4 regions of the Cytobacillus dafuensis genome follow, and region 3 is predicted to be linked to each of the others. Evidence: predicted binding sites of a transcription regulator. Region 3 holds the regulator's gene; each other region holds the start of a gene.
What was found. Region 3 encodes Rex, which represses fermentation and respiration genes when NADH is low (regulators of the CRP and FNR family bind a similar motif). Its sites were predicted from a motif close to TTGTGAAATATTTCACAA; they were not measured.

Region 1 (5,022 bases), 1.3 Mb from region 3:
AAATATCAGAACTTGAATTCTTTGAAATGGTCGGAATAAATGGCGTATGAAAAGGACCAGAAGCAACGACCACTTGCTTTGAAAGAATCGTTCCTTTATTTGTGTAAATGCTATAAAAACCTTCTTCTTCTTTAATTTTATTAACATCGGTCTCAAGTTGTAAAGGCAAGCTGAAATGTTTTGCGTAGTTTTCAAGATAATTTGCAATCTCATCCTTCGTAGGAAATTCGTGACCATTTCCTTTCAGTGCTAATCCCGGCAATGAGCTGTAGGCTCTAGGTGTAAATAAAACTAAAGAATCGTATCGCTCTCTCCAAACTTCTCCGACTCTAGCTCTTTTATCAACTATGAGAAATTTATTTTGTTTTTGTGATTTGGATAACCAATATCCCATTGCTAAGCCAGCTTGACCAGCACCAATAATAACGACATCTAACATTTTAGAACACCCTTTTTTATTATTCAAATATTCATTTGATTGTTATTACCAATTATAAATGAATAAACTTTATTATTCAAACAAGTATTTGAATAAAGATTTTTTTCAGGTGCTTTCCGAAGCAAAAAGAGTACTTTAAAAAGATTACAGCCTTTTTTAATAAAGAAGGATGAAATTTGAAATTAAAACCAAAATAATAAGGACATTTTTACAATATTAAAAAGGAGCAGATTAAATGAAAAAACAGTTACTGAAGTTAGCGTTATGTTTAATGACTTTTGCTATAATTTTTTCACCATTATCAACAAATGCGCAAGCAAATGTACCTCAAGGACAGTGTATTAGCCCAGCTGCATGTAAGCTGAAGGGTGACTTAAGGAAGCTTTGGACGGACCATGTCATGTGGACAAGGCTTTATATTGTTGGTGCTTTAGCAGGTCTAGACGATAAAGAAAAAGTATTAGCGAGATTATTACAAAATCAGGAGGATATAGGGAATGCTATCAAGAGTTATTATGGAGAAGAAGCAGGCAATAAACTGACTGAGCTGTTAAAGCAGCATATCCTCTTAGCCGGAAAAGTAGTCGATGCGGCAAAAAGCGGTAACAAAGCTAATTTTGAAAAATTTAATAAAGAGTGGTATAAAAATGCTGATGATTTAGCAGATTTCCTTAGCAAAGCCAATCCAAATTGGTCGAAAGCAGATTTAAAGAGGTTGTTAGAAATGTATTTAGCTTTAATAACAGAGGATGTTACTGCAAGACTGGTAAAAGATTGGGATGCGAGTGTCGCTGCTTTAGACAAAGGGATAGATCATATCATCAAGATTGCAGATACACTATCAAAAGGGATCGTTAAACAATTCCCTAACAAATTTTAAAAAGTGACCAGTTATCGCAGATTAACGGGCAGTAAGACCCCCACTTCAAGGTTGAGAGAGAATTAAAGAAACCTAAGTGGGGGATCAACTGCCCGTAAAGGCCCGATTGGTTCAACTAACCATCAGTGGGGGATGAAAGAAAACCCCCACTGATGGAAGTTTCACTTTATGATCATATTTACTAAAGCAATAAATGAACACCGTTCTATTTCGAACGGTGTTTTGTGTGTTTTGATTCAGGAATTACACTATTATCAACTTGTTAAACTTAGAAAATATTTACTTTTCTTACTTTTTTTACTTACAAAACAATTAATATACTTACAAAACGAGCTCATTTATTTCCAAAAAAACTATTGGGTTAAAAAGTAAGTAGTATTGAATTAGGAAATAAATTATTAACAATTTCGGAATCGGGGGTGCAGCCTGTGATCAGATGATTCTTTTCTAAGGATCGGTCTATAGAAAATCTAATCGTTGCAGATTTTTTTCGGAATGTTTGTGATAAACTTCACAAATTGAAGCAACCTTTTTGAAGTATTTTCATTCGCTCTATTAGGAGGATAAACTATGACTCAAGCAGTAGCAGAATCAAAGTCAAAACCAAAACAATCAAAAAGTTCAAAGTCAGAAAAAGAAGTGAAAATAATTCCTTTATTGATCGTGCTAGCCATTGGTACGGCACTGTGGTTTATTAATGCCCCATCCGGGTTAGATGAAAAAGCATGGCATCTATTTGCTATCTTCGTTGCTACCATTGTTGGTTTAATTATAAAGCCATTGCCAATGGGGGGAGTTGCGATCTTGGCAATTACAGCGACTGTTCTTACAGGAACATTGGAATTACAGGACGCATTAAGTGGTTTTCAAAATACAACCATATGGTTAATTGTTATTGCCTTCTTTATTTCTAGAGGTTTTATAAAAACGGGCTTAGGAACTCGTGTAGCATATATTTTCGTGAAAAAATTTGGTAAAAAGACATTAGGATTATCGTATTCATTACTCGTAAGTGACCTTGTATTAGCACCAGCTATGCCAAGTAATACTGCTCGCGCTGGGGGAATCATATTTCCGATTATTAAATCGCTATCCAGTACATTTGGATCTTCCCCTGAAAATGGAACGGGAAGAAAGATGGGAGCATTCTTAACAAAAGTTGCTTTCCAAGGAGATATGATTACTTCTGCCATGTTTATGACAGCAATGGCTGCAAACCCTTTAGCTGTTTCCATTGCAGCGGATGTAGCAGGCGTTGATATTACTTGGACTGGATGGGCTGTCGCAGCTTTTGTTCCAGGGATAGTTAGCTTAATTATTATCCCATTAGTGATATATAAACTGTATCCACCTGAAATTAAAGAAACTCCTGGTGCGTCCCAAATGGCTACAAAAAAGCTTCAAGAAATGGGAGCACTGAAAAAATCCGAATGGTATATGATTGGTATCTTTTTCTTAATTCTTGCTTTATGGATTTTTGGAGAAAACATTGGAATTGGAGCTACAACAACGGCATTGATTGGTTTATCGGCATTGCTTTTAACAGAGGTATTAACGTGGAATGACATCAAAAAAGAAGAAGGAGCTTGGGATACGCTCATCTGGTTTGCTGCGCTAGTTATGATGGCAACCTACCTTAATGAATTAGGGATGATCCCATGGTTTAGTGCACAGATTGAAGGATTAGTAAGTGGCTGGTCTTGGATAGTTGCTTTAATCGTTCTAGCTCTAGTTTACTTCTATTCACACTATTTCTTTGCTAGTAATACTGCCCACGTAAGTGCGATGTATGGGGCATTTTTAGCAGTAGCAATCACTGCAGGAGCACCAGCGATGTTGGCTGCTTTACTTCTAGCATTTTTTAGTAATTTATTTGCTTGTACTACTCATTACGGATGTGGACCAGCCCCAGTATTTTTTGGATCGGGTTTTGTTTCACAAAATAAATGGTGGTCACTGGGATTAATCATTTCAATTATTCACATTTTAATTTGGGGCCTTGTCGGTGGAGTTTGGTGGAAAGTTCTCGGACTTTGGTAGAAGACTAGAGGAAAATACCTTGTAAAGGAAAGAGGATAATGACAAAATCGCGATGCTGTAATGCTAACTTAGTGAAGGGTGAATATGTTGATTCTTTTCATGGTAGCGATGATGGATATGAGTTAAAGATTCCTTGTTATATATGTGAAAAATGTAAAAAAGTCGAACATGAATTTCAAATTAAAACATCTAACGTTTACGAACCATTCGCTTCATAGAAATAATTTTAACGAGGAGGAATTACTTTGAGAAAAGTATCGGTGAATGAAATTATTAAATCTGTAAGAGAAATGTGCATAAGTGCTGCATGTGATCTTCCTGCAGATGTTGAGAAATTAATTAAGGATGCCGTAAAAGTAGAAGAGTCACATTTCGGTCGATACAGCTTAGAGAAGATTGTAAAGAACGTTGAGTTAGCAAGAAAAGAACATGCACCTATGTGCCAAGACACTGGAATTGTTGTCATATTTGCAGAGATAGGGCAAGAAGTCCAAATTATTGATGGTCATTTTGAAGATGCAATCAATGAAGGAGTAAGGCAGGGGTATGAAGAGGGTTATTTAAGAAAGTCTGTAGTTGAAGATCCTGTATTAAACCGTAAAAATACAGGAGATAATACACCAGCTGTTATTTACACAGAGATTGTTCCAGGGGACAAAATTAAAATTCAAGTCCTACCAAAAGGAGCAGGAAGCGAAAATATGGGTGCCCTAAAAATGCTTAAACCTGCAGAAGGACTAGAAGGAATTAAGGATTTCGTTATTAAATCAGTTACTCAGGCGGGAGGTAATCCTTGTCCACCAGTAATCGTCGGTGTTGGGATTGGAGGAACAATGGACAAGTGTGCATTGCTTGCAAAAAAAGCACTCGCTCGTTCGGCCGGTGAACCACATCCTAACCAAGAGTATGCTGCATTAGAGAAAGAACTATTAGAAAAGATTAATAAGCTTGGAATTGGACCACAAGGATTTGGAGGCAAAGTAACCGCATTAGCAGTTCACATTGAAACTTATCCAACGCATATTGCAACAATGCCAGTATCTGTGAATCTTAATTGCCATGCTGCCAGACATAAAGAGGTTGTACTTTAAGGAGGGAAGAAAATGTCAGAGATTAAAAAGCTAACCACTCCTTTAACGGAGGAGCAAATAAAAGGACTAAAAGCGGGAGATCAAGTTTCAATTACAGGTGTTATTTATACAGCCCGTGATGCAGCTCATAAAATAATGGTTGATGCAATTGCTCAAGGTGAGGATTTGCCCGTCAATCTTGAAAACCAGGTTATCTATTATGCTGGACCAACACCTGCGAAGCCTGGAAAAGTAATTGGATCCTGTGGGCCTACCACGAGTGGAAGAATGGATGCTTATTCGAAAGCAATGATCGAGCAAGGGCTTAAAGGAATGATCGGAAAAGGACCAAGAAGCAAAGAAGTCATTGAGGCTATGAAAGAGTATGGGGTTGTATATTTTGCTGCGATTGGTGGAGCGGCCGCCCTTATTGCCGATTCCGTAAAGGAAGCAGAGGTAATTGCCTTTCCTGAGCTAGGTCCAGAAGCAATTCGTCGGTTAAAGGTTGAGGATTACCCATGCATTGTAGCAATCGACAGTGAAGGAAATAATTTATACGAAATTGGAGTTCAACAATTTAAAGAAGAATAATA
Region 2 (5,022 bases), 910 kb from region 3:
CTGGTCCTATTTTTTAAGGGCCAGTTTTTTTCTTAAGTCTAGCTTTTCCTGTGTACAAATGAAATTGTCGTCGGATTCGTTGAGCAAACCTTGATGTACGAAGTAATCACCAGCGCAGCGAAATGAAACCGACGACATTTTACAACTAGGTTGAGAGCAATACTCATAATTGTTTCTTATGTATAAATATCCTCCATTAAGACACCCTAAGCCAAAAAGGGTGATTTTTATGCAAAAACTTATCACAATCTCAACACTCTTCCTACTATTGTTACTTCAGCCATCTGCACATGCACGAACCCTTCATCACCCTCCCCTTCCAAAAGAATCCGCAGATATCGAAAAAGTATCGATTATTCTATTAAATAAAGAAAAAAGCGAACAAGAAATTAGACAATTCATTCGTTCCACTCCTAATCTAGAATTAAGGCATATTTACAAATACGCGATTAATGGCTTTTCAGTGAAAGGCAAGCAATCTGACATTGATAAGCTTTCTAATCTTGCAGGAGCAACAGATTCTCCTGTTCATACATATCAAGTTCACGCTGAAGAAAGCATCAAAATGATCGGAGCTGAAGAAGTTAGAGGTTTATTTGATGCGAAAAACCAAAGATTAACGGGTAAAGGAATAAAGGTGGGAGTGATCGACACAGGAATTGACTACACACATCCAGATTTAAGAATCAATTACGGGGGAGGACATGATTTAGTAAACGGGGATAATGACCCGATGGAGACAACTGAGAGAGAGGGAGAGAGCACGCTTCATGGAACACATGTTGCTGGTATTATAGCGGCAAACGGCAAAATCAAAGGGGTAGCTCCTGAAGCTACCATAATTGCTTACCGGGCACTTGGTCCAGGTGGAAACGGAACGACAGAGCAAGTGATTGCCGCGATTGATCAAGCAATAAAGGATCAAGTGGATATTTTGAATCTATCGCTTGGAAATAATGTGAACGGACCGGATCTTCCGATAAGTATGGCTTTAAATAAAGCAGTAGAAAAGGGAATTACCGCCGTAACTTCTTCAGGAAATTCTGGACCAAATACCTGGACGGTTGGATCACCAGGCACGGCCTCTAAAGCGATCTCGGTAGGTGCTTCCACTCCTACGCTGAACATTGCCTATTTAGAAGCAGCTGGGAAGAAGTTTAGGCTTGAACCGCTCCAAGGATCAGTCGAATGGGATTTCAATAAATCATATGAAATCATGTTCGCTGGTTTAGGAAGTAAAGAGGAATTGAAGGATGCTAATGGAAAAATTGTGTTGCTTGAAAGAGGCGAGCTAACGTTTACCGAAAAGGCGATAAATGCTTACGAGGCGGGAGCAATTGCCGTTATTATCTACAATAATACGAAAGGGGCATTTTTCGGTAATTTAGAGAAGGGGGTTTCGATTCCTGTTACGGCCGTGTCTAAAGCAAATGGGGAGAAGCTAAAAAAGGAATTGACCAATAAGATGCAGTTTGCAAGGACTTATATAATAGAAGAAAAGGATGTTCTTGCAGATTTTAGCTCCCGAGGTCCTGTCACCTCTACATGGGAGATTAAACCTGATGTCCTAGCTCCTGGAGTCGCGATTAACAGTACTGTTCCAGGAGGGTACTTACCTTTGCAGGGAACAAGCATGGCCGCACCACATGTTGCAGGTGCATGTGCTCTCATTAAGCAAGCTCATCCTGATTGGGGTCCCGAAAAAATTAAAGCTGCCCTTATGAACACTGCAAAGCCGCTGTTAAACAAAAAAGGAGAGCCTTATCGAACCTTTGAGCAGGGTGCCGGCAGGATCCAAATCGAGAAAGCTTTAAAGACAAACACGCTTGTGTTGCCGGCCTCTCTTCAATTTGGAAAGTTTCAGCTTTCTGACCGGCTTCATGAGCATAGTGGATTTGTTACAATTGAAAATATCGGGTTAAAAGCACAGAACTACGCATTCTCCATTCCGCGTGCAGAGAAAGGATTAAGCTGGAGACTGCCTCTCCCCCTTTATTTAAAACCGGGGGAGAAAAAAAGAGTTGAAATCAAATTATCCGTAGATCCCCATCTATTAGACAAAAAAATTTATGATGGCACACTTATTCTGAATGCAGGCGCAGAGAAAATAATGCTTCCTTACCTATATGTACTTGAAGAACCAGATTATCCAAGAGTAATGGGATTTGGAATTGGGAAAGGCGATCAAAAGCAAACCTATCGGTACGAGGTTTATTTACCGGGAGGTGCAGAGGAATTCGGAATTGCTATGTTTGACTATGATAGTCTTCGATTTATTGGCTTTCTAGACTGGAAAAGAAATGTTGGTAAAGGAGAGCTAAAGCAAGAGATTAAAAGTGAACAGCTTCCAAGGCCGGGATTGTATGTCATAAAGGTATTCGCAAAAAAGGCCGGAAAGGAAGACGCACTTGAATCGTTTCTGGTTATTCAGTCAAATGGGCAACTGGCTGAACAGCATGACCAAAAATAGATTATCGCAGATTAACGGGCAGTAAGACCCCCACTACAAGGTTGCGAGAGAATCAAAGAAACCTAAGTGGGGGATCAACTGCCCGTAAAATGAGCACAGACTAAAAGCGCCACATCGTGTGGCAACGTCTGCGTGACCCACTTCCTGTGGGCCACAACTAACCATCAGTGGGGGATGAAAGCCGACTAAGAACGCCACGTCCTGTGGCTACGTCAGCACTAGCACGTCCTGTGCGTCGAAAAACCCCCACTAATGGAAGTTTCACTTTATCAGCTATTGAAAATGGGATGAGGCAAAAAGCGCATTCCATTTTCAATAGGTTAGTAAAATTAAATTGTGATCAAACTGTGAACGTACCAAATTTTAGCCTTTTTGTTAGTGACTTTTTTCACTACAAACACATTGACATTGACAAGTCCCTATTGTATGCTTACAAAGGGTATAAGATGATAGGGTTTTCATAATCTTTTTGCAGTTATTATTCCCGAATCTGCATGTTCTAATATTGGAAAAGCAGAACCTCAAAACTCACTTACCATTCTCCTATTTTTTTAGAGAGGATGCGTTATGATGCGTCAAAAAAACCGCAACCTAATCCAAGCTATGGGTTTAATGTCAGCAATTCTTTCACAATTAGTAGGATCCATCCTAATCGGCATTTTCTCAGGAAGATGGCTAGATCGGTATGCGGGTACCGAGCCGCTGTTTCTAATAATCGGCTTACTGCTCGGATTGGCAGTGGGAATATTCGCTATGCTTCGCTTGATTCAACATTTCTTCACAGGAGAATAATTAAAGATGTCAGATTTAAAAACCATGTATGTTCGCCAACGCAAGTACATATTTTTGCTGTTGTCTTTTTATGTTCTCGGCTGGGGATTCACGTCTTACCAATCTATCTTTCTAGGGTTAATACTGGGTACAGTAATGAGCCTCTATAATTTGTGGTTAATGACGAGGAAGACAGAGCAATTTGGAGCAGCAGTAGAAAAGGGAGAAAAGGTTCGTTCTCTTGGAACGGCTTCAAGAATGGCAACGGCAGTGTTAGCTGTTATGATTGCTATGAAATTTCCAGAACATTTTCATCTTATCAGTGTAGTATTTGGATTAATGACATCCTATATCGTCATTATGATAGATTTTTTTCTTCAGACATTTTTACGTAAATAGCAGGAAGAGAGGTGAAAAATATGCAACATGGAGCTCCTATACGTGAGTTTATGGGCTTAACCTTTAACTTAGGGAATATTATGATGATTACAATTGCAAGTGCCATTGTCTTTATCATTGCTGTTCTTTCTACTCGTCGTCTTGCTATGAAGCCAACGGGTATGCAAAACTTTTTCGAATGGGTAATGGACTTTGTCAAAAATATTATTAATAGTGCTATGGATTGGAAAGATGGAGGAAGATTCCATATTCTTGGTATCACATTAATCATGTATATCTTTGTTTCCAACATGCTTGGTCTTCCTTTCTCAATTTCTTACAATGGGGAATTGTGGTGGAAATCGCCAACAGCAGATCCAGCAATAACCTTGACATTATCAGTCATGGTTGTGGCATTAACGCATTTTTATGGTATTAAGGCCAAAGGAGCGGGAGCTTACGGGCGAGAATTCTTGAAGCCTTTCTGGATAATGTCCCCTATTAAAATTATTGAGGAATTTGCAAACGCCCTCACATTAGGCTTGCGTCTTTACGGAAATATTTATGCTGGGGAGATTTTGCTTTCATTATTAGTTGTAGATCTTGCGGGTAGTGGATGGGTTGGCAAAATTTCGGCCATTCTCCCAACAATTGCATGGCAAGGATTTTCAATCTTTATCGGTGCAATCCAAGCGTTTATCTTCTGTATGTTATCTATGGTTTATATGGCACACAAAGTGAGCCGTGACCATTAATATATAACTGTTCATTTACTGAACAAACACAAATTAAAAAATTTATTATACAATTCAAGGAGGAAATTAGAATGAGTTTGGGTGTATTAGCAGCAGCAATCGCAGTTGGTTTAGCAGCACTAGGTGCTGGTATTGGTAACGGTCTTATTATTTCTAAAACAGTTGAAGGTATGGCTCGTCAGCCAGAAGCTCGCGGTATGCTTCAAACAACAATGTTTATTGGTGTAGGTTTAGTTGAGGTATTACCAATCATCGCTGTCGTTATCGCGTTCATGGTAGTTGGACAGTAATTCCTTGATACACAATTTGAAAATGGCGAAGATCATTCCATGAGAACCTTCGCCATTCCTTTATGTATTACAATGAAATGTTTTAAAGAATAGATGATTTTTCTTAAGTGAACGACTCTTGAAGGGAGTGAATCGAGGGTGTTATTGAACAGTTTTGTTTTAGGTTCATCAACCGGTTTTAACGGTGGGGATATGATATACCAGCTAATCGCTTTTATCATATTATTACTTCTTCTTAAAAAATTCGCTTGGGGTCCTCTGATGGGTGTTATGAAACAGCGTGAAGACCATATTGCAGGTGAAATTGAAGCGGCTGAACAAAGTCGTGAAGAAGCGAAAAAGCTTTTAGAAGAGCAAA
Region 3 (5,022 bases):
GTGGACGATCCATTAGGTCCATTCTTTCTAGCTGTTTTCTTCTGCTTTGCGCTCTTTTTGTCGTGGAGGCTCTCGCTAGATTACGCTGAATAAAATCCTGCAGCTTAGCTACTTCTTCCTGCTGTTTCTCATAGAGCTTCATTTCGCGTTCATAGTTTGCGGCCATTTGGTCAAGATAGGAGCTGTAGTTCCCTAAATATTTTCGAATTTGATTTCTTGATAATTCATACACCTGTGTAACGACTTTATCTAAAAAGTATCGATCATGGGAGACGATTAGAATGGCTCCATCGTATCCTTGTAAATATTGCTCTAGCCAGGATAATGTATCAATATCTAAATGGTTCGTAGGCTCGTCCAATATTAATATATCGGGTTTCTTTAATAACAGTTTTCCTAAAGCAAGCCTTGTTTTCTGTCCGCCGCTTAATGTAGATATTTTTGTATCATAACTAAAGGATTGGAAATTCAATCCGTGAAGGACAGAGCGGATGTCTGATTCGTATTGATAGCCTCCTAATTCTTTAAATTGAACCTGCCGTTCGTCATACTCTTTTAAAATTCGATCATAATCTTCCTGATTTGCCATTGCTTCAGGCTCAGACATTCTCTCTTCAAGCCTGCGTAAATTCTTCTCGAGCTTTTGCAAATGATCGAATACAGTTAGCATTTCGTCCCAAATCGAACGCTCGGATTCAAGGCCTGTATTTTGTGCTAGATAGCCAATTTCTACTTCCTTTGGCTTGATAATATCTCCAGAATCATGGGACATTTGACCAGCAATAATTTTTAAAAGTGTGGATTTACCGGCTCCATTGCGTCCAACAAGGGCAATTCTGTCGCGAGTTTGTACTTCAAGCTTTATATTCGATAAAATAACTTCGGCACCGAAGTTTTTTATTAATTGATTGACTTGTAATAAAATCATTTTTTTTCACCTCTATGTTATAGAGATAGTGTAACCCATTCATATATGATGGGCAATAAAGGAGTGTTTGTGTGAGAAGCACTCTCTTAAAATTTTTTATTTACTGTGTGGTTATCGCAGATTAACGGGCAGTAAGACCCCCATTTCAAGGATTCGCGTATGCAAAGAAGAGTAAGTGGGGGATCAACTGCCCGTAAATGCCCGATTGGTTCAACTAACCATCAGTGGGGGATGAAGGCCGACTAAGAACGCCACGTCCTGTGGTAACGTCGGCACTAGCACGTCCTGTGCGTCGAAAAACCCCCACTGATGGAAGTTTCACTTTATTTAAACATATAATTTCTCTATAATAGTCGTGTTAGTAAGGATTTCCTAATCAAATCTTATTTGTGAAAAGCCTTACAATGTTTACACATTTGGATAAAAATAGTGTATGATTTGATTGTGAGGTGTTATTATGACTGAGTTTACACATTTTAATCAAGAAGGCAGAGCAAAAATGGTCGATGTTAGTGATAAGCCGGAAACGGTTCGTACGGCGATTGCTCACTCAAGTATTACAGTTAATAAAGAAATATATGAAAATATTGCTTCGAATAAAATGAAAAAAGGCGATGTACTTGCGGTTGCCCAGGTTGCGGGTGTAATGGCTTGCAAGAAAACGTGGGAAATCATCCCTATGTGCCATCCGATTCCACTAACTGGAGTGGATATTTCATTCTCATGGAAGATTGTACAAGATGAGTACATACTTTTTATTACTGCTACTGTCAAAACAAAGGGTAACACAGGTGTAGAGATGGAAGCGCTAACAGCTGCATCTGTATGTGCGCTTACCGTATATGATATGTGTAAAGCGGTTGATAAAGGGATGGTTATCGGTAAAACGTATTTAGTTGAAAAAACTGGTGGTAAGAATGGAGATTTTAAGCGAGAGATTGAATAGTTAGAATTTGGAGAGGAGATACATATATGGCAAGTGAATCAATGAAAATTCCACAAGCAACTGCAAAACGTCTCCCTTTATATTATCGTTTTCTTAAAAATTTGCATGCTTCTGGAAAGCAGAGGGTATCATCGGCAGAATTAAGTGATGCTGTAAAGGTTGATTCTGCAACGATAAGAAGGGACTTCTCTTATTTCGGAGCTTTAGGGAAAAAGGGGTATGGGTATAACGTCAATTACTTGCTCTCTTTTTTTCGGAAAACTTTGGATCAGGATGAACTGATAAAGGTAGCCCTTATAGGGGTTGGTAATTTAGGGACTGCGTTCTTGAATTATAATTTTCTTAAAAACAATAATACGAAAATTGAAGTTGCTTTTGATGTGGACGAGGGGAAGGTTGGAACCCATATTAGTGATGTCCCTATTTTTCATATGAATGATCTTGAAAAAGTCATCCAAGATCAACAGATTCAAGTAGTCATATTAACTGTTCCTGCTCCAGCAGCCCAATCAATTGCGGACAGAATTGCTCAAAGCCATGTGAAGGGCATTTTGAATTTTACACCAGCCCGGCTTTCGGTTCCACCTACAATTAGAATTCACCATATCGATTTAGCAGTCGAGCTTCAATCACTTATCTACTTTTTAAAGCATTATCCAGCAGAAAATGATTAATGCTTTCTAGAATCTAAGGCTGTAGCAATCATAATCCATATCCTAACCAAAAGAAATGAGCCTCCACGAAGGCTCATTTTTTTGGTTGACTATTTTTTATTTTAAAGTGAAACGCAACCAATCGTAAGCCTGTACCTAAGTCCATGGTTGCTATAATAATGAATAGATAGGTAAACATTCCCCAGGTTTGTTCATTTTGAGTATTCTGGATTGCCATTAGGGTAAAGAGGATTCCAAGAATGATATAGATAATGCCTGAAAACAATGGTGTCCTTTTCATAAAAATCCTCCAATAAAGCTTTGAATTTTTTCCATATCCTTAAGCCAGTTTTCAATATTGTCTTTGTTTAGCTGCAGGATGACGACGAATGTATTCATTGCCACATGGGCAAAAATCGGTACGATGATGCGCTTTGTTTTGACATAGAGAAAGGCAAATGTAAAACCCATTGCAGAATATAAAAGGATATGTTCGATTTCGGCATGGGCAAGCGCGAAAATAACAGAGCTAATTAAAGCTGCCAGAAAAAAGTTCATTCTCTTGTGGAGCGAACCGAAAAGGATTTTTCGAAAAACAATTTCCTCTAAGATGGGACCGATCACAGAGCTGACAATGATGATGATAGGTGAAGCTTGAATAAGCTGCATAATTTGCTGTGTGTTTTCAGAGCCCATTTCAATTCCAATTAAGCTCTCAATATTGGCTGCAATCGTTTGTGCGAAAAAAGCAAGGAAAACACCGCCAATGGCCCACGTAATAGAAGAAGCAGCAGAAGCTGAATTCCTCATTAAAGTGTGATCTTTCATTTCTTTTCGCAGCAATACTAAAGTGATGATTAATGTAATGGTAAAGCTGATCACAATCCATGAAGTTACCGAGATAATCTCCATTTCCTGCATACTTTTTCCTAAAAGGGTTCCGATATAAGCAACGAGCGGAACTCCAATGACGCCTGATAATTGCATGGTTATATAAACAATGAGAATGATCCAGTATTCTTTTTTCACCAATTTATCTCCTTATTAATAGTGTACACTAAACTACATTTTACTCATAAAAAGGTACATGTTTCAAATAGTACACTCAAAATGAATTTTTGAATCTAAACTTAACTATCGGTGAGGACATATAATTTTTTTTTGAAAAAATTGAGCTTCACTCTTGCAAATAGATAGGAGATTCTTTAATATATTAATTGTGTTAGCACTCAAGGTTAGAGAGTGCTAATAAAATAAATTACATATTTATTGAGGAGGTTGTTTCACTTGTTAAAGCCACTAGGTGATCGAATTATTATCGAGCTTGTTGAAACTGAAGAAAAAACTGCAAGCGGCATCGTTTTGCCGGACACTGCTAAAGAAAAGCCTCAAGAAGGCAATGTTGTTGCTGTAGGAACTGGCCGCGTTCTTGAGAACGGTGAGCGTGTAGCCCTTGAAGTTGCTGAAGGCGACCGTATTATCTTCTCAAAATATGCTGGTACTGAAGTGAAGTACGAAGGCAAAGAATATTTAATTTTACGCGAAAACGACATTCTTGCTGTTATCGGCTAATACCCGCACAGCTTATACATTTTAAGAAAAATTACTTTAAATATTTTGAGGAGGTTTTTATTCATGGCAAAAGAGATTAAGTTTAGTGAAGATGCTCGCCGCGCAATGCTCCGCGGTGTTGACGCTCTTGCAGATGCAGTAAAAGTAACTCTTGGACCAAAAGGACGCAACGTGGTTCTTGAGAAGAAATTTGGTTCTCCATTAATTACAAATGATGGTGTAACAATTGCGAAAGAAATCGAATTAGAAGATGCTTTCGAAAACATGGGTGCAAAGCTTGTTGCTGAAGTTGCTAGCAAAACAAATGATGTTGCTGGTGATGGTACAACAACTGCAACAGTTCTTGCTCAAGCTATGATCCGTGAAGGTCTTAAAAACGTAACAGCTGGCGCAAACCCAATGGGTATCCGTAAAGGTATCGAAAAAGCGGTTGCTACTGCTGTTGAAGAGTTAAAAACAATTTCTAAACCAATCGAAGGCAAAGAGTCAATCGCACAGGTTGCTTCTATTTCTTCTGATGATAAAGAAGTTGGCGAACTAATCGCTGAAGCTATGGAGCGCGTTGGTAACGACGGAGTTATCACAATCGAAGAGTCTAAAGGCTTCACTACTGAGCTTGATGTAGTAGAAGGTATGCAATTCGACCGTGGATATGCTTCTCCATACATGGTAACTGATTCTGATAAGATGGAAGCAGTTCTAGATAATCCATACATTTTAATTACAGATAAAAAGATCACAAGCATTCAAGAAATTCTTCCAGTTCTTGAGCAAGTGGTTCAGCAAGGCAAGTCATTATTACTTGTTGCTGAAGACGTTGAAGGTGAAGCACTTGCTACTTTAGTAGTGAATAAGCTTCGCGGAACATTCAATGCAGTTGCTGTTAAAGCTCCTGGCTTTGGTGACCGTCGTAAAGCAATGTT
Region 4 (5,022 bases), 720 kb from region 3:
ATCGATCGAGAATCCTTTACGATATAAGGCCTGTTTCATTTTTTGCTCATATTCATAAGAATTGATGAGATTTGAATATTTGCGATGTGTTTTTTCTGCATGCTTTCGTAGTGCGTCCATTTCTACATCTTCTGCTTTATCTATTTCAGATTCAGCAACAACAGCTTGAATGAGTTCATGTGAATACCCTTTCCTCATAAGCATTTGTTCAAGCTTTTGCTTCATGATACGAGAAGAATCCGTTTTATTTTTTTGGACAAACTTGTAGCTAAGCTTCATGGCTGCCTCAAATTCTTTCTCGTAAGGTAATTCCCGTAATGCTGCATTAATCAGCTGCTCTGAAATACCCTTCTCTCTTAATTCCCCACGTATCAATCCTGACCCTTTGTCTGTCGTATTCATGAGTGTTCGAACATATGCAATGGCGAACTCTTTATCGTCTAAAAAGCGATACTCATATAATTTATGAACTACTTCCTGCACAATGATTTCATCCACTTCTTTTTCCTTTAAATACTGGCGAACTTCTTTTTCCGATCTCATCCTTCTTGATAAATATTGGATAGATGTGTTGTAGGCTTTACGGATGTCATCTTGATAAGCAATCTCTGAAAGAGAAAATTCATCTACCTCCATTCCCTTTTTCAACTGATGCTTAATCAATACGTCTTCATCAACACTAAAGGCATATTTTTCATCTAAAAAAATATTATAACGGTCATTTTTTTTTTGCTGTACAGATATTTTTGTAATAATAGGCATGATTGTCACCTCACTTTTAATGTAACACATTAAGGAATACCGTGCCCGATTTTCTAAAAGCATGATTTCTGTATGATCAAATGTCGAGAAATAAAAGGGGTTAAGACATTATTGTAGAAGTCATAACGTATGAGTTATGTATTAGGGGGATTATGTATGAAAATTGCTTTGACTGGTGGAACGGGTTTTGTTGGCAAAGCTCTGACTAAGGAATTAATCAAATATGGCCACGAGATATTTATTTTAACAAGAAGGAATCATTTAAAAAACAGTGCAAACCTTTCATATGTTCAATGGCTGAATGATGGAAGCCTTCCTGAAAAAGAATTAGAAGGAATTGATGTCTTCATCAATTTAGCAGGAGAATCGATAAACAGTGGAAGATGGACGGAAGAACGCAAGAAAAAAATATTGACCAGCCGTATTACAGCAACAAAGGAAGTGCTGCGCATTTGCGGTCAATTGAGAAAAAAGCCTTCATTATTAATTAACGCGAGTGCTGTCGGTTATTATGGAACATCTTTAAATAAGACTTTTACAGAAAGTTCAATGGAGCATGGAAAAGACTTTCTTGCTGCCACTGTTCAACAATGGGAGGCTGAAGCTTTTAAAGCAAGAGAGTTAAATATAAGGGTTGTTTGTTGTCGCTTTGGCATTATTCTAGATAAAACAGATGGAGCATTGCCGCGGATTGCCCTTCCTTACAAATTATTTGCTGGCGGAACAGTAGGATCGGGAAATCAATGGGTATCATGGATTCATTTAAAGGATGTCATAAATGGAATAATATTTGCCATAAATCAAGCCGATTTAGAAGGGCCAGTCAACTTTACATCTCCAAATCCAGTATCTATGAGAGAATTTGGTCAGACGCTTGGGGAGGTTTTACACCGGCCACACTGGATTCCTGCACCTGGTTTTGCCCTGAAAGCTGTATTAGGAGAAATGAGCCTTCTCGTACTCGAGGGCCAAAAGGTTCTTCCGGCAGCATTGACATCTCATGGCTATTCATTTCAATACGATCATTTAAAACCTGCTTTATTAGACATCTTCAAATAATGAGTATCAAACTTTTCTAAAAAGGGAAAAATAAGGATGGTGTGAAAATTTATCAAAAATTGAAAGGATGATCCAAATGGATAAGAAAACGAAGGATAAGAAGAAACGATCTTTATCTGCTACTCAGGAGGTCCTTTACTCACGCGAATTTAAAATGGCTGACCGGGCTGGCGGCTATGTAGACAAACATACGAAGCATTAATTTCCACAAATAGTTTTTTGTGAAGTGTAGAAAATAAAGTACGGAAGCCTTTATTTCGTTTCCGTACTTTTATGCTGAAAGGGGTTTTTGACATGGGTCGTTCACGCGGACAAAGATCTCGGGATAAAAACAAAGCATCACTTCCACAAGTACCTAAACATATGAAATCCGATGGCATTGATGAAGAATTCTCTGAAGAGCTAGCAGATCGAGATGATCTTGAAGCACAAGCTCGCGCAAATGCAGCAAACCAAAGAGTAAAAGGAATAAATGAATGAAATAAGAAGCCGGGAAAACTCCCGGCTTCTTATTTCTGATTCTGTATATTATTTAAGCAGTTTGCTTATTAATTTCTTGTCCACCTTTGCCTAGGCGATTCTTAATATATGGGATTGCAAAGCGGTCAACACCCCAGAAATATGCACCACTGCCAGTAAAGAGTAGAATAATTGCTGCTGTGTATAGGATAGGGTTAGTGCTTGTAGTTCCTGCTAGCATGAAGTTAAGGTTCATGAATGCACCCGCCAGTAAAGCCGGAATTGTAGCTGCCCCTAGAATTAAACCTAAACCTACTAGAAGTTCACCATATGCTACTAATGTACTGAATAATTCCGCGTTTGGTAAAGCAAAGTTTTCTAAAAATGCTGCATACCAGCCTTGAACTGCAGGATGATCCCCAGTAGAATTTTGAATCGCGAATTGCATAAATCCACTCGCATCAAAGCCATCAGTTACTTTATGCCATCCAGCATTAATCCATTGTATTCCTAGCCATATTCTTAATATTGTCCACAGTACCGCTACTTGCGGAGTTTTCCACCATTTCATGGTAATCATCTCCTGATTTCAAAATATATTGTGATTTTTTTCACAATACTTATTAATAAATTTTCACCTTATGAAGGTTATAAAGCCGGCCAGCTTCTTACAGAAAGAAAGTTGTTTAACTTTGTGATTTTTTTCACTTTCTTTCTACACTTTTAATATACTCGATTAAATACTCATTGCCAATGGACTTCACCGTTTCTTCACAAATGATTTACATGTATATGACTTTCCTGTGAACATAATTTACCAAGCACCAATTAATCGTGGGAGTAGCCAATCAGAATTCCTTTTCATAAAATGAAAGCCCACAGAGATATTGAATAAATAATAAAGACAGGCATTATATTGCTAAGGCCTGTCTTAGATCAAATGTATCTATTTTTTTCAAAAGTTTATCAACCGTTAGTTAATGCTACAGCCTTACTATGTAGCTGATAATAAACTCCTTCTTGCATTAAAAGGAAGTCATGCGTGCCCTCTTCAATAATTCGCCCATTATCAAGAACAAAAATGCGATCTGCATTTTGGACGGTATTCAAGCGGTGAGCAATCACAAAACTTGTTCTTCCCTTCATTAATTCCTTTAGTGCTGCTTGAATTTTTAATTCAGTCACTGTATCAATGCTGCTTGTTGCTTCATCCAAAATTAAAATAGTCGGATTGGCGAGAAATGCTCTAGCAATTGATAATAGCTGCTTTTGCCCCTGACTAATACCGCTTCCATCTTGATTTAATACTGTATGATAATGATGAGGGAGCTTCATAATAAATGAATGGGCGTTAGCCAATTTTGCAGCTGTTATGACTTCCTCTTCTGTTGCTGACAGTCTTCCATAACGAATATTTTCTATTACTGTACCTTGAAATAAGAATGAATCTTGTAAAACAAAACCCATATGCTGTCTTAAGCTTTCCCTTCTTATATCTGAAATATCTTGACCATCAATTAATATACACCCACTATCCACCTCATAAAAACGAGAAAGCAGATTAATCATCGTGGTTTTCCCTGCACCTGTTGGACCAACAAATGCCGCTGTTTCACCAGGTGAAACGTGGAGATTAATATTCTTAACTGTTTGATTCTCCTCTTCATAAGAAAAGGTTACGTCCTGAAATTCAACTTCTCCCCTTACATCATCTAGCTCTCGAAGATCAGTCTCATGCAGAAACTCATCCTCTTCATCCAGTATTTCAAATACTCTTTCCGCTCCAGCAATAGCTGAAAGCAATGTATTAAACTGGTTGGCAAGATCATTAAGAGGACGAGTAAAGGAGCGTGAATACTCAGCAAAAATAACAATGACTCCGATAGATATCATTCCTTTTAAGGCTAGAATCCCTCCTATTCCAGCGATAATCGTGAAGCTAAAATTATTTAGAAAGTTCATCAGCTTTGGGATAAAGCCAGAATAGGTTTGTGCCCAATAGCCTGCTCCTTTTAACCGTTCTGCTTTTTCCGTAAATTCAGCTATTACTTTCTTTTCCTGAGAAAAGGTTTTAATAATTCTTTGTCCTGAAATCGTTTCTTCTATAAAGCCATTTAATTCACCCAGATTTTTTTGCTGTTCCTTAAACAATTTTCCGGTTCTCTTCGTGATCCATTTCATTCCGTAAAACATAAGAGGGACAATAATCAATGTAAGTAATGTTAATAATGGACTAAGCCAAAGCATGACTGATATCGTGCCAATAAGAGTAACCAGGCTCGAAAAAATTTGAATGACTGAGCTGTTTAAGGTTGAACTGACATTTTCAATATCATTTGTCATTCTGCTCATTAATTCCCCGTGCTGACGCTTATCGAAAAAAGAGATCGGCAGCTTATGCAAATGCTGAAATAACTTAGTCCTCATCTCATAGACTGTGTTTTGTGCAATGCCAATCATCCAATAATTTTGGAACCAAACGGAAAGAGAGTAGACGACATAGATTCCCGCAAGTCCAAGGAGAAGCAAAATAAACCCTTCACTGCTCTTCTTTACAATATATTCATCGATTGCCATTCCTACTAAAAATGGTCCAAGTAAACCCAAAAAAGAACTAAGGAGTACCATAAAAAGAACAAGGAATAAAAGCCCTTTATTAAAAGCGAGATATTGCCAAATTCTGTTTAATGTTTGCTTGTAGTTTTTGGATTTTGTCCGCTTTTTGATAGGTACTTCTTCTTC

Region 1: FSZ17_RS20370 (anion permease) is a predicted target of Rex. The motif match lies at 1,819-1,836, and genes of this name have one in related genera.
Region 2: FSZ17_RS21980 (AtpZ/AtpI family protein) is a predicted target of Rex. The motif match lies at 2,847-2,864, and genes of this name have one in related genera.
Region 4: FSZ17_RS06490 (DoxX family membrane protein) is a predicted target of Rex. The motif match lies at 2,880-2,897, and genes of this name have one in related genera.

Annotation. Positions count from the first base shown of each region.
Region 1 is NZ_CP042593.1:4,252,585-4,257,606, reverse strand. It holds gene FSZ17_RS20380 (flavin-containing monooxygenase) at 1-439, opposite strand, end outside; gene FSZ17_RS20375 (hypothetical protein) at 675-1,319, shown strand; gene FSZ17_RS20370 (anion permease) at 1,890-3,359, shown strand; gene FSZ17_RS23550 (fumarate hydratase) at 3,605-4,450, shown strand; gene FSZ17_RS23545 (Fe-S-containing hydro-lyase) at 4,463-5,020, shown strand.
Region 2 is NZ_CP042593.1:4,639,008-4,644,029, reverse strand. It holds gene FSZ17_RS21985 (S8 family serine peptidase) at 230-2,470, shown strand; gene FSZ17_RS21980 (AtpZ/AtpI family protein) at 3,041-3,262, shown strand; gene FSZ17_RS21975 (ATP synthase subunit I) at 3,269-3,640, shown strand; gene atpB (F0F1 ATP synthase subunit A) at 3,661-4,374, shown strand; gene atpE (F0F1 ATP synthase subunit C) at 4,452-4,664, shown strand; gene FSZ17_RS21960 (F0F1 ATP synthase subunit B) at 4,803-5,022, shown strand, end outside.
Region 3 is NZ_CP042593.1:636,936-641,957, forward strand. It holds gene FSZ17_RS03340 (ABC-F family ATP-binding cassette domain-containing protein) at 1-928, opposite strand, end outside; gene moaC (cyclic pyranopterin monophosphate synthase MoaC) at 1,386-1,874, shown strand; gene FSZ17_RS03350 (redox-sensing transcriptional repressor Rex) at 1,901-2,548, shown strand; gene FSZ17_RS03355 (YdiK family protein) at 2,622-2,828, opposite strand; gene FSZ17_RS03360 (CPBP family intramembrane glutamic endopeptidase) at 2,825-3,556, opposite strand; gene groES (co-chaperone GroES) at 3,815-4,099, shown strand; gene groL (chaperonin GroEL) at 4,163-5,022, shown strand, end outside.
Region 4 is NZ_CP042593.1:1,357,584-1,362,605, reverse strand. It holds gene recX (recombination regulator RecX) at 1-762, opposite strand, end outside; gene FSZ17_RS06505 (TIGR01777 family oxidoreductase) at 919-1,821, shown strand; gene FSZ17_RS06500 (YfhE family protein) at 1,898-2,023, shown strand; gene FSZ17_RS06495 (YfhD family protein) at 2,116-2,301, shown strand; gene FSZ17_RS06490 (DoxX family membrane protein) at 2,354-2,851, opposite strand; gene FSZ17_RS06485 (ABC transporter ATP-binding protein) at 3,247-5,022, opposite strand, start outside.